DNA from 2 places in the Alteromonas sp. M12 genome. Region 2 is predicted to be linked to the other one. Evidence: riboswitches for the same ligand, from Rfam matches in the RefSeq annotation. Region 2 holds a riboswitch; the other holds the start of a gene.

Region 1 (6,044 bases), 1.7 Mb from region 2:
GCCGTTAGACATGCGCTCTACTTGTTTAGCAAATGTCTCTGGGGCTCTTCCTAAACCTGGAAAGTTCTTCGGCCACGAAGTAACCAGTTTCCACTGATAGGTTTGTTGCGATTCAGTGGCATTAGAATCGGACGATGACTTGCCACCACAGGAAGCAAGAAGAGCAATCGAAAAAAATAAAGATACAAACTTAAAGGTTTTCATTTAATTGAATCCATAGGGGTCACAAAATCGAAGGCAGCCACGTTACCAGATCCGGCCAAATAGCCAAGCCTATTAATAATAGTAATTGAATAATTATAAAGGGTATCACGCCTTTGTATATTTGAGTGGTCTGAACATTTGCTGGCGCTACACCTCGCAAGTAAAACAGAGCAAATCCGAAAGGCGGTGTCAGAAACGAAGTTTGCAAATTGACGGCAATCATAATACCGAGCCAGATTGGATCTACCCCCATAGCCAGTAGAACCGGCGCGACTATTGGCACTACAACAAAAGTAATTTCAATAAAATCAAGAATAAATCCGAGTAAAAAGATAACAACCATGACCAGTAAAACCGCACTAAAAGCACCACCGGGAAGCTGTTCAAAGAAGTGTTCAATCAACTCTTCACCACCAAAGCCGCGGAAAACCAATGAAAATATCGAAGCACCAATAAGAATCAAAAAGACCATCGCAGTGACACGAGTAGTACCCAACATCACTTCTTTCAATTTTTCTAAACTAAACTGTTTCTTGGCCAAACCCAGTACCAGAGCTCCAGCAGCTCCAACCCCAGCAGCTTCAGTGGGTGTTGCGAAGCCACCTAAAATAGACCCTAGCACCACAAATATTAAGATCAAAGGTGGCAATAAAGCGCCTGCAAGACTGACCTCAGCTTGTGTTTCTCGTTGTTCGTTTCGGACCGTTTTATCGATGTGTCTATTGGCAAACACCACCACGTATAGCAGGTACATCGCCACTAAAATCATACCGGGTACTAAGGCTCCAACAAACAAATCCCCTACCGATACAGACTCAGGTGAAAATATCCCCATATTAAGCTGTGCCTGTTGAAACGCACTAGATAACACATCACCTAACAAAACCAGCGCGATGGAAGGCGGTATAATCTGCCCTAATGTGCCTGTGGCACAAATTGCTCCGGTGGCAAATGAAGGTGAATATCCTTGTTTCAACATTGTCGGTAGTGACAACAGGCCCATAGTGACCACTGTTGCGCCTACAATACCGGTGCTCGCGGCCAGTAACATACCAACCAACACCACTGAAATTGCCAAACCGGAGTTCAACCGTCCAAATACTTGACCCATGGCAATTAATAAATTCTCAGCGACTTTGGATTTTTCTAACATGATCCCCATAAAAACAAACAGGGGCACGGCGATTAAAGTTTGATTTGTCACTATGCCATAAAGTCGGCTAGGTACAGCTTGTAAATAAGCGGTATCAAAAACACCAAATAATGCACCCACACCCGCAAAAATTAAAGCGGTTCCAGCTAACGTATATGCCACTGGATAACCCAGTAATAACGTGCAACAAACAACTAAGAACATGATCAGAGAGAGGTATTCCATTATTTATCCTCAGTAATCACGTTTTTAGGGTGATTTAAACAAACGCTGATATTGCGAATTAATTCTGAAATTCCCTGCAAAACCATGAGCGCGGCAAATAAAAGTATGAAGGTTTTGAGCAGAAACACCGCTGGTAAGCCACCAGCTGCTTGTGAGTCTTCCATAATATTCCAAGAAGATGCCACGTAATCCCAACAAATAATAAAAATAAATAAGTTAACCGGCAACATAAAAAATAATGTACCAAAAGTATCTATTTTAGCTTTTTTAACAGTATCGAATCGACTGTAAAATATGTCGACTCTGACGTGCTCATTAACCCGCAACGTATGGGCACTACCTAACAAAAACACACAAGCGTGCAAATACATTACAGATTCTTGCATCGCAATCCAGCCAATATCGAAGCCATACCTTAATATCACGATAAGCAATGTGATTAACGCCATAAACAAAGTAAACCAGCTAACTAATTTGCATATATTATCGTTAATAACGTCAATGGTCCGCGATAGCGAAGCGGCGTTAAACATTCCCATATACCTGTCTTATTATTCTATTTGTACGATATTAAACGTTTTTTTAGCAAATAACGCTAGGGCACAAGGACAAAGATTGCTATATTTTGGCTATATAATAGATTCGGTTTTTCACTCCAAGTTACGCACAGGGTAGTTTTATTTCCTGCGCCCCAGTGAAAACAAAATGGGAATTTGGTGTAAATCCAAAACTGTACCCGCAACTGTAATTAATTGGCATTCTTGCCGATTGAGAGTCAGATACCAGCCTAATCTTTACTTATACCTTTTTTCTAGCGTGCGGGAATACACGATCGACTTGCATAATCATTTCGTTGCGATTTCCCTAAATACCAATAATTTTAAACATCGAATAGGTTGCTACATCGCTTAACATCCCTTCGATAAAACAAAATGGGAAAGACTGTCACACCAATGCTCAAACTAAATAAGCTCAATTACTATATTGCTGATACGCAAATATTATCTGATATTGGGTTTCAGGTAGAAGAGGGAGCGCTAATTGCTGTGGTAGGGCCAAACGGTGCGGGTAAAACCACATTACTAAAATTAATTTCTGGTCAATATCCTTCTGAGCAACAGGTATTTTGGCACTCAAAAGCGCTCGAAAACCTTTCCGCAATTACCCGAGCTAAACAAATAGCAGTAGTGAATCAATTCAATGCTAGTGTTTTCAACCTAAACCTTGAACAAATAGTTAGTATGGGCTTACTTCCTCATCAATCTATATTTTCCAAGGTATCTTCAGAACAAAAAGCAAGAGTTACTGAAGCAATCGCACAGGTTGGTTTAAGGGAAAAAAGTCATCAACTATTTAGTTCGTTGTCGGGGGGAGAACAACAGCGAGGGCAAATTGCCAGAGCGTTAGTTCAAGGTGCGGGACTGTTTGTGTTAGATGAGCCGATAAACCACTTAGATGTGTATTATGAACATCAAATATTATCCTTATTGCGCAAAATAGCGAAACAAAACAAAGTCACTATAGTCATGAGCCTGCATGACTTAAATCACGCGGCCGATTACTGTGACAAAATCGCGCTTTTAGCTCAAGGTCAGTTATTAGCCTTTGGCTATCCTAAAGATGTGTTGACCCAACAGCGATTGCAGCAGGTTTTCAAAACCCCCTGTCAAATTATTGAAAAGCCAGGTGCGAATAAAATAAGAATCGAGTTTTATCCTCCTGATATTGATTTTGACGATTATGAGAAGAATAGAGGCTCAGTCGATGTCTAAGAGTAAATGGGGGATTCTTACCAGCCTCAGCTTACTGAGTATTTTCTGTGGATTGTTTTTTGGCGCAGCAGACCTTGATGTGCTCACCGTATTTCAATGTGTGCTAAATAATTGCCCAGCTAAGGTTGATGACGTTATATTTTGGCAAGTTCGACTACCTCGCGTGCTTGTTGGTTTTTTAGTTGGAGCAGGTTTAGCTGTCGCCGGGGCAACATTACAAAATGTCTATCGCAATCCATTGGCGGATCCCTATTTATTCGGAGTGGTTTCAGGAGCGGGGTTAGGAGCAAGTATTGCAACCCTACTATTCAATGGTAGCTTAGCTTCATACTCTTCAACTTTTGCTTTTCTAGCGCAAATCCCCTTTACTTATGCATTGCCTTTAGCTGCCTTTTTAGGGGCTTTTCTAGCTGTCACTATTGTTCAGATACTATCCCGTAAATTATTTGGAAATCGCACCGAGCATCTACTCTTAGCCGGTGTGGCCGTTTCGTTTATGCTAAGCGCTTTAAGTCATTTTTTATTATTCATGGCTGAGCCCTTTGCTGCCAATAAAGTCATTTTTTGGTTACTCGGAAGTTTAGCCAATGCACAAATGTGGTTCGTGTGGATTATGCTCCCCATCGTCACTATTAGTGTTGTTTTATTGTGGCTTTTCGGTCGTCACATAGACGCAATGTTGTTAGGTGATGAAAATGCGCAAACATTAGGAATTAAAGTAGACTCATTGCGTCTAATGGTTTTAGTCATTTGCGCAGCACTCACCTCATGCATAGTGGCCTATTGCGGCGGAATTGGTTTTGTTGGATTAATGATCCCGCATATTGTCCGAGGTTGGTTTGGGGTAACTAGCCGAAATTTAATAATTGGCTGTGTACTAGTTGGCGGTAGTTTTTTAATTTGGGTCGATGTTGTCGCCAGAGTGATAGTCGACAACCAAGAAATCCCCATTGGGATTATCACCTCCGCAATTGGCAGCCTATTTTTCTTATTTGCCCTACAAAAAAACCGAGGACGTTAAAGTTGTCTTTTCAAATCATCAAAGTCAGGTTTATTTATGGGCTCTTTGCCTTAGCCTGCGCCCTACTCTCTACTTCGATTTGTTTAGCGTCGCAAGGTACTGAGCAGTCATTACAAACGGATAAACAAAATTTAAAAATAATAGCCTTGGCACCACATATTGTAGAGCTGCTATTTGACATAGGTGCTGGCAAGCAAATAATAGCTACTGGTTCATATGCCGACTATCCAGAGCAAGCTAAAACACTGCCCAGAGTGGGAGATCATAGTCGTTTGCAAATCGAAAAAATATTGAAGTTGAAAGCCGATATCGTGATTGCTTGGAGAAGTGGAAACCCACTGGAAGATTTAGCCAGACTAGAACAGTTTGGGATTCCCGTTATTTATTCTGACCCCAAACAATTAGAAGATGTCGCTAAAGAACTCCTCATGTTTGGCGAAGTGACGGGTAGACAAACGGTAGCCCGGTTGCGAGCCGACACCTATGTAATGGGCTTGAAAAAATTGCGCGAGCAATATGCCAATCAAATTCCAATTTCAGTCTTTTTCGAAATATGGTCAGCGCCACTACAAACCATTGCGGGAAATGCATGGCCACAGCAACACTTAAATATTTGCGGCGCACAAAACATCTTTGCTGATTTATCGAATGACTACCCTTCCGTGTCGCTAGAGCAAGTAATTAGTAAAATGCCGCAGGTTATTATTCAACCTAAAGCAAATAAACAATTAGCAAGTAGACTTTATGATTGGCAGAAATTCGATTTTTTGCCGGCGGTAAAAAACGATTTTGTATTTCGCCCTGATGCAGACAGGCTATACCGAATGACGACACGAGTATTGGATGAAGTTCAGGTTATCTGTGAGCAGATTCAACTGGCTAGGAGATACTATCAACAGCAGCAAAGCTGAAGTAATCCATAATTTTAGAAAATGGAGCGCTCCTATAATTAAGAGACACTCCTTAAGTTATCTCAGATTAAGATGCCGCTTGTTTCGAGCCGCCTAAACAATTAGGTGAATCTGGGGAGTTACCGTACAAACTCTGCCACTCTTCACCAGTGTAAGTATGTAACGCCAAAGCGTGTATTTGCTCCGCAAGCTCTTCTTTGAGGACTGCGTTTACCGCTCTGTGGCGATTAATTAAACGCTTACCAGCAAATTCAGGCGTGACCAAAACCACTTTAAAGTGGGTTTCAGCGCCATTAGGTACATTGTGCATAAAGCTTTCGTTGATAACCTCCAAATGTGCTGGATTGAAATGCGACAGCAACTTCTTTTCAATATTATTTTGGATATTCATGATGTGGTCCCTCTGTGTCTCTAACTATAAATTTAGCCTGTTCGGGAAAAATTAAAAAACTATTTTTTCATGTTTTCGACTAAGTGATTGAGTCTGATAGATATAATTTCCGGTCGATGACTCGGCTATTCTTATAACGACTAAATTTGTTGAAATATCTTGCGAAATGTCAGATTTATGCGTCCTGCCATTAATTGACTGCGTTTAGGAAGGCTATGTTGCCAAAATTGTTGGGTATTTCCAGCCATTATTAACAAACTGCCATTGTGCAGTGGAAATCTCACTTTCTGACCGCTTTGCATATGTTTAAAATCGAAATCACGAGTTTGACCTAAAGTTAATGAGGCAATAATCGGTTGTCTACCTA
Region 2 (6,044 bases):
GCTAGTAAAGAACAGCTTTATGTAGAGGTAATTCAGCAATTATTAGACGTTTGGTTAATGCCACTACAGGGGTTTAATTCAGAGCAAGATCCCATCGAAGCCATTTCGAATTATATCGAAGTAAAATTAGCTTTATCTCGCGACAACCCCAAGGAATCTCGTTTATTTTGTATGGAAGTAGTGCAAGGTGCTCCGCTTTTGTTCAATCAACTCGAATCACCACTGAGGGCAATTGTTGAAGCCAAAGTTCAAGTTATTTCAGGTTGGATTGAAGCCGGTAAACTGGCGCCAATCGATCCCTATCATTTAATTTTCAGTATTTGGGCAACAACCCAACACTATGCTGATTTCCGTGTGCAAGTGGAGGCTGTAACCGGTCAAAATTTAGATGACCCGGAATTTTTTGCGTCGACCTTAAATAACATTCAGTCTATTGTTCTTAACGGGGTGCGACCTAAATAGGGTTGAATCGATAAAAAAACCAGTTAATTCATTGATCCAGATTAACAACTAGCGAGCAGTCTGTGCGATAATAGGGGGATTAATTACTAACCTATAGAAATTTCGAATTCGCCGGAGTTTCTAGCAGTCCCGTAAAGGAAAGATGAATGAGTGAACGCATTCCAATCAAAGATATATCCGCTGTAAAAGTTCACCAACCAGAAGCCAGTCAACACGAAAACGCGTACACCCCACGAAGTCGAATATATGTCCGCGCTGTTGAAGGCACACTAGAAACCTTTCGACGTTTTTTTGGCTTAATATTTCTTGGCATTTTTGCGCTCATCCCGTGGATTCAATTTAACTCACATCAAGCGGTACTATTTGATATTGGAGCTCAGCGCTTTAATATATTTGGTCTGACTCTTTGGCCTCAAGATTTAACCTTATTGGCTTGGATCCTTATTATTGGTGCCTTCGCATTATTCTTTGTAACCACCTTTGCCGGACGAGTTTGGTGTGGCTTTATGTGTCCACAAACCACTTGGACTTTCATTTATATTTGGTTTGAAGAAAAAATAGAAGGTGCTAGAAACAAGCGGATTAAATTAGACCAGCGTGAAATGGATTTCGACAAATTCTGGCGAAAGGCGCTGAAACACTTCGCTTGGGTGTCGGTGGCCTTGTTAACAGCATTGACCTTTGTCGGTTATTTCACGCCGATTAACCAGTTATTTATTGATTTCTTTACCTTTGACGTTAGTTTTTGGGCGGGCTTTTCAGTCATTTTCTTTACGGTTTGCACATACGGTAATGCTGGCTGGATGCGTGAAATTATGTGTACTCACATATGCCCCTACGCCAGATTTCAATCAGCAATGTTTGATAAAGATACCTTTACCGTTGCGTATAATCCAACTCGAGGCGAAAAACGAGGACCTCGTTCCAGAAAAACCAGTCACGAAGAGATTAAACAAAAAGGCATTGGTGACTGTATCGATTGCAACTTGTGTGTTCAAGTGTGCCCAACAGGTATAGATATCCGCAATGGTTTGCAATACGAATGTATTAACTGCGGTGCCTGTGTAGACGCGTGTAATGGGGTAATGGAAAAAATGAATTATCCCAAAGGACTCATTAGCTTTACGTCAGAACATGAATTGGCCGGCGGTAAAACTAAGATATTCCGTCCCAAATTGATTGGTTATGCCATAGTACTGTTTATCATGACCTCTCTTTTGGCCTATGAAATTATTGCACGGGTACCACTAGAAGTAGACATTATCAGAGACCGAAATTCGTTATTCAGAGAAACAAATGATGGTCTAATTGAAAATGTTTATACCTTAAAAGTACTGAATAAATCCCAAGCTGAGCACACCTATAAAATTGATGTGGTTGGCTTAGAAGGCAATAAATATATCGGTCCAACTCAGGTGACTGTTGCTGGCGGGGAAGTGTTGAACTTACCTATTAGCATCGCAATCGATCCCTATGCGTTAAATGAAACCGTGACTGAATTTCAGTTTAAGGTGACCTCAACAGACAGTGACGATCCTGTTCAAATGAGTGAAACTAGTAAGTTCATATATCGATGAGTGACTCAATTGCGACTACCTTTGATTTTGCGCAACTTGGTCCTGATACAATACTGGATGCCATTGAATCCCGAGGATACCTAGTAGATTCGGGCTTGTTGGCACTGAACAGTTATGAAAACAGGGTTTATCAATTTATTTGCGATGATAAGCGTCGATATGTGGCTAAGTTTTACCGACCACAGCGCTGGAGTCGCGAGCAAATTCAGGAGGAACATGACTTCGCACAAGAACTGCATGATCATGAAATTCCTGTGGTTGCACCTTTACGCACCAATAATGAATCATTACATAGTTATCAGGGTTTTTACTTTGCCATCTTCCCATCGGTTGGTGGCAGACAATTTGAAGTCGATAATCTAGATCAGCTTGAATGGATGGGACGGTTTATCGGTCGCATCCATCAAGTATCTAAAGGCCAGCCGTTTAGTTTCCGCCCTACTTTTAGTATTCAAGAGCATTTGCTTGATGCAAACGCAACCTTGCATAAAACCGAACTTATCCCCAGCAGTTTGCATACGGCTTTTTTTACGATTTTAGAACAAGTTACTGAATTAGCGGCAAGCTTGTATAAACCGAATTCATCCATTCGTCTGCACGGCGACTGTCATCCTGGCAATATTCTATGGCGAGATGGCCCAACCTTTGTCGACTTAGATGATTGTAGAATGGGACCTGCAATTCAGGATCTTTGGATGATGTTGTCTGGTGATACCTACCAACAACGAATCCAAATGGACACATTGGTAGAAGCCTATGAAGAATTTTCACAATTTGACAGCAGCCAACTCAGTTTAATTGAACCATTGCGGGCAATGCGCATGGTCCATTATATGGCTTGGTTATCCCGCCGTTGGCAAGATCCTGCCTTCCCGCAAGCGTTCCCTTGGTTTGCCGACGCCAAATATTGGGAACAACAAATATTAGCGTTAAAAGAGCAATATTCCGCACTCCAAGAGCCAAGCTTGACCTTATTTTAATTACAAAATTATAAAATCCTATTTTTTTAAGAACAGATAGATATAATGCACACCTCTTAGGTGCCACCACTGGTGGTTAAACGGGAAGACAGTGCAATCAGATACCAATCTGATTAATGCTGACGCTGCCCCCGCAACGGTAAGCAAGTGATACTCAAGGGTATTTTTGATTAATAAGTTACCACTGTTTGAAAAAATGGGAAGGTTATTAATCGAGTCTTTATTAGGACACTTGTGAGCCCGGATACCGGCCTGAGAAGTATAGGTTTGTAGTCAAAACTCCAAACTGTAATTCATATGACATAGTACTCGGGCGGAGTACTTAACAAGGCTAAACAACATGCAAAATAAAACGACTCTTTTAGCGTTAAGCGTTAGCTTGGCACTGGCATCTCCCTCTCTCTATGCGCAAACACAAAAACAGCAAAATCAACAAGACATTGAAAAGATGACCGTTGTGTCTAGCCGTATTCAATTGCCAACCAATCGACTAGCCACCAGTGTTTCAGTATTAGATGAGAGCGATATTGAAATGCAAACAGCTCTCAATGTAACTGAAATTTTACGTCAAACGCCAAGTGTCGGCGTGTCTAATTCTGGCGGTTTGGGTAAAAGTACTGTGGTTAGAATTCGTGGTGAAGAAGGGTTCAGAACCAAACTATATATTGATGGCGTGGAACTCAGTGACACTTCATCTCCTCAAGTTGCGCCGATTTTTGATGATGTTCTGATTGATCAGTTGTCGCGAATAGAAATATTGCGAGGCACCCAAGGTCTTTCCTACGGCGCAGATGCCGGCGGCGTTATAAGTATGTACAGCAAGCAACTAACCAAAGGTTTTGAAGCCAGTGGTACACTTGCAGCAGGGTCTTTTGATACACAAGTATTAAACGCTAATGTTGCTGGCGGCAACAACAGCGGTTCATTTTCGTTGTCAGCATCGAAAGTTAAAAGTGACGGTTTTAACGCGCAAGTTAGCGATGAAAGCGGTGAAAAAGATGGTTACGATAACCAAACTGTTCACTTTAAAGGCCAACTGGAATTAACTGATAAAATTGCAGCTTCTTTGGTATTTCGTAATGTTGATGCAGAAAATCAATACGACGGCTGTTACGACAACACCACCTTTGCACAAATTAATCAGTGCACAACGGAAGCGGATCAGCAAACTTTCCGCGGCGCTTTGAGTTATCAAGACAGTCATAGTCAACACCAAGTGGCTTACAACAAAACGGATGTTGAAAGAGATTTTATCAATAATGGTGAGTATGGATTTACCAATTCAGGCACTATCGATAAGTTTGAATACATTGGAAGTGTAAACTGGAAACAGCACGATCTTGTATTTGGTCTTGAAAAAGAAACCCAAGAAATCGAAAGCAGTGATTTAGACAGAAGTCAGAAAAGTCTATTTGTTGAGTGGTTAGGTCAGTTTTCAAATCAATTGGCGTTTAATCTAGGCTACAGATACGACGACAATGACACCTTCGGTAAACACAATAGCGTCCGCTTAGGTGCAGTCAAAGTAGTTTCATTTGATTTTGCGGATGTAAAATTTAAAACGACATACGGAACCGGCTTCCGGGCGCCAAGTTTGTATGAGCAAAGTTATAACGATGGCCCTTATGCATACGGTGAAGCTGCAGGCTTGCAATTGGCCGAAGAAAATAGTGAAGGTTTGGATCTGGGTTTCGTCATCGATACTCATAATGGATTGAGCGCTGAAATGGTATTTTTCAAACAATCCATCGAAAACGAAATCGTATTTGATTTAGCTGCTTACCAAGGATATTTGCAGTCTTTCGGTGAAAGTGAATCTAAAGGGGTTGAAACAAGCGTTGAACAAGTATTCGCTAACGGATTAAAAGTCTGGGCTAATTATACCTACAATGATGCACAAGACAGTGACGGTGAAGTTCGTTTGAGAAGGCCTAAAAATAAATTCAACCTAGGTATTAGACAAGCTTGGTTAGATGACAAACTCAGTGCTGAATTGACCTATAGAAGTGTCAGAAATGCGGTAGATATTGGTGGCGTGGAAATAGATGACTATCAACTTACGAACCTAACTGCCCGTTGGCAAATAGTTGAATCAGTCAGCATCAAAGCGGGTGTAAACAACCTTTTTGATGAGAACTATCAAGAAGTAAATGGCTTCAATACCGCAGGCCAAAACTTTTTTGTCGCAACGACGATTAGCTTGTAGAAATAATGCAAGATACAAAAAACCGCTTCGAGAAGCGGTTTTTTTATGCATTTCATCCACAGATTGTATTCATCTGACTGATTAACTATACCTAATCTTTTACTAGCTATGATAACCTTTGATAAATTTTTGAAGGAATTGATTGATATGAAAAAACTATCAACTGTATTAGCGTTATTTTTACTATTATCTCTGCAAGCCTGCTCCAAAGAGAGCTCATCAGAACAAGCCGAAATTCCATCTAAATGGAAAGAAGGTAAACATTACCTAGTGATTAATGATGAGGTTTCTGAAAAGCCTGAAGTACTAGAGTTCTTTTCGTTCTGGTGTCCTCACTGTTATAACTTCGAACCTATTGTTGAACAGATAAAACTAAAGTTAGATAAAGATGTCACATTTAAAAAGGTGCATGTTAACTTTATGCGTTTTACCAGCACACAAATACAAGATGCCGCAACAAAAGCCTTGTTAATAGGCAGAACTATGGACAAAGAAGAAGAAATGAATAGTGCTATTTTTAGTTATATTCATTTACAGCGTCAACCTATTACAGGCACACCTGAGTTAAGAAATATTTTCCTAGCCAAAGGCGTTGATACTGCCGAGTTTGATAAAGTGGAATCTAGCTTCCAAATTAACAACCTACTCAAGCAGAATAATCAAATTATAGAGACCTATCGTGAACATTTGAGCGGTGTACCAAATTTCATTATTAACGGAAAGTATCAAGCCCAAATTGTAGAAGGTATGACAAGGGATGATATTGCGGATTTAGTTGTTTGGTTATCTAAACAACGTTAATAACCTTATTTTTTACAG

The links. Region 2 has a riboswitch for cobalamin ahead of VUI23_RS03665 (TonB-dependent receptor). Riboswitches for the same ligand answer to the same signal wherever they lie in the genome.
Region 1: another riboswitch for cobalamin. It lies ahead of VUI23_RS18090 (ABC transporter ATP-binding protein); the one in region 2 lies ahead of VUI23_RS03665 (TonB-dependent receptor).

What each region holds. Positions count from the first base shown of each region.
Region 1 covers NZ_CP144164.1:4,214,106-4,220,149, forward strand. Annotated here, with positions in the region: gene VUI23_RS18075 (TRAP transporter substrate-binding protein) at 1-204, opposite strand, end outside; gene VUI23_RS18080 (TRAP transporter large permease subunit) at 224-1,582, opposite strand; gene VUI23_RS18085 (TRAP transporter small permease subunit) at 1,582-2,121, opposite strand; cobalamin riboswitch at 2,235-2,388, shown strand; gene VUI23_RS18090 (ABC transporter ATP-binding protein) at 2,536-3,354, shown strand; gene VUI23_RS18095 (iron ABC transporter permease) at 3,347-4,375, shown strand; gene VUI23_RS18100 (cobalamin-binding protein) at 4,378-5,286, shown strand; gene VUI23_RS18105 (BolA/IbaG family iron-sulfur metabolism protein) at 5,354-5,677, opposite strand; gene VUI23_RS18110 (alpha-ketoglutarate-dependent dioxygenase AlkB) at 5,818-6,044, opposite strand, start outside.
Region 2 covers NZ_CP144164.1:868,282-874,325, reverse strand. Annotated here, with positions in the region: gene rutR (HTH-type transcriptional regulator RutR) at 1-462, shown strand, start outside; gene ccoG (cytochrome c oxidase accessory protein CcoG) at 609-2,039, shown strand; gene VUI23_RS03670 (serine/threonine protein kinase) at 2,036-3,019, shown strand; cobalamin riboswitch at 3,061-3,290, shown strand; gene VUI23_RS03665 (TonB-dependent receptor) at 3,360-5,225, shown strand; gene VUI23_RS03660 (thiol:disulfide interchange protein DsbA/DsbL) at 5,373-6,026, shown strand.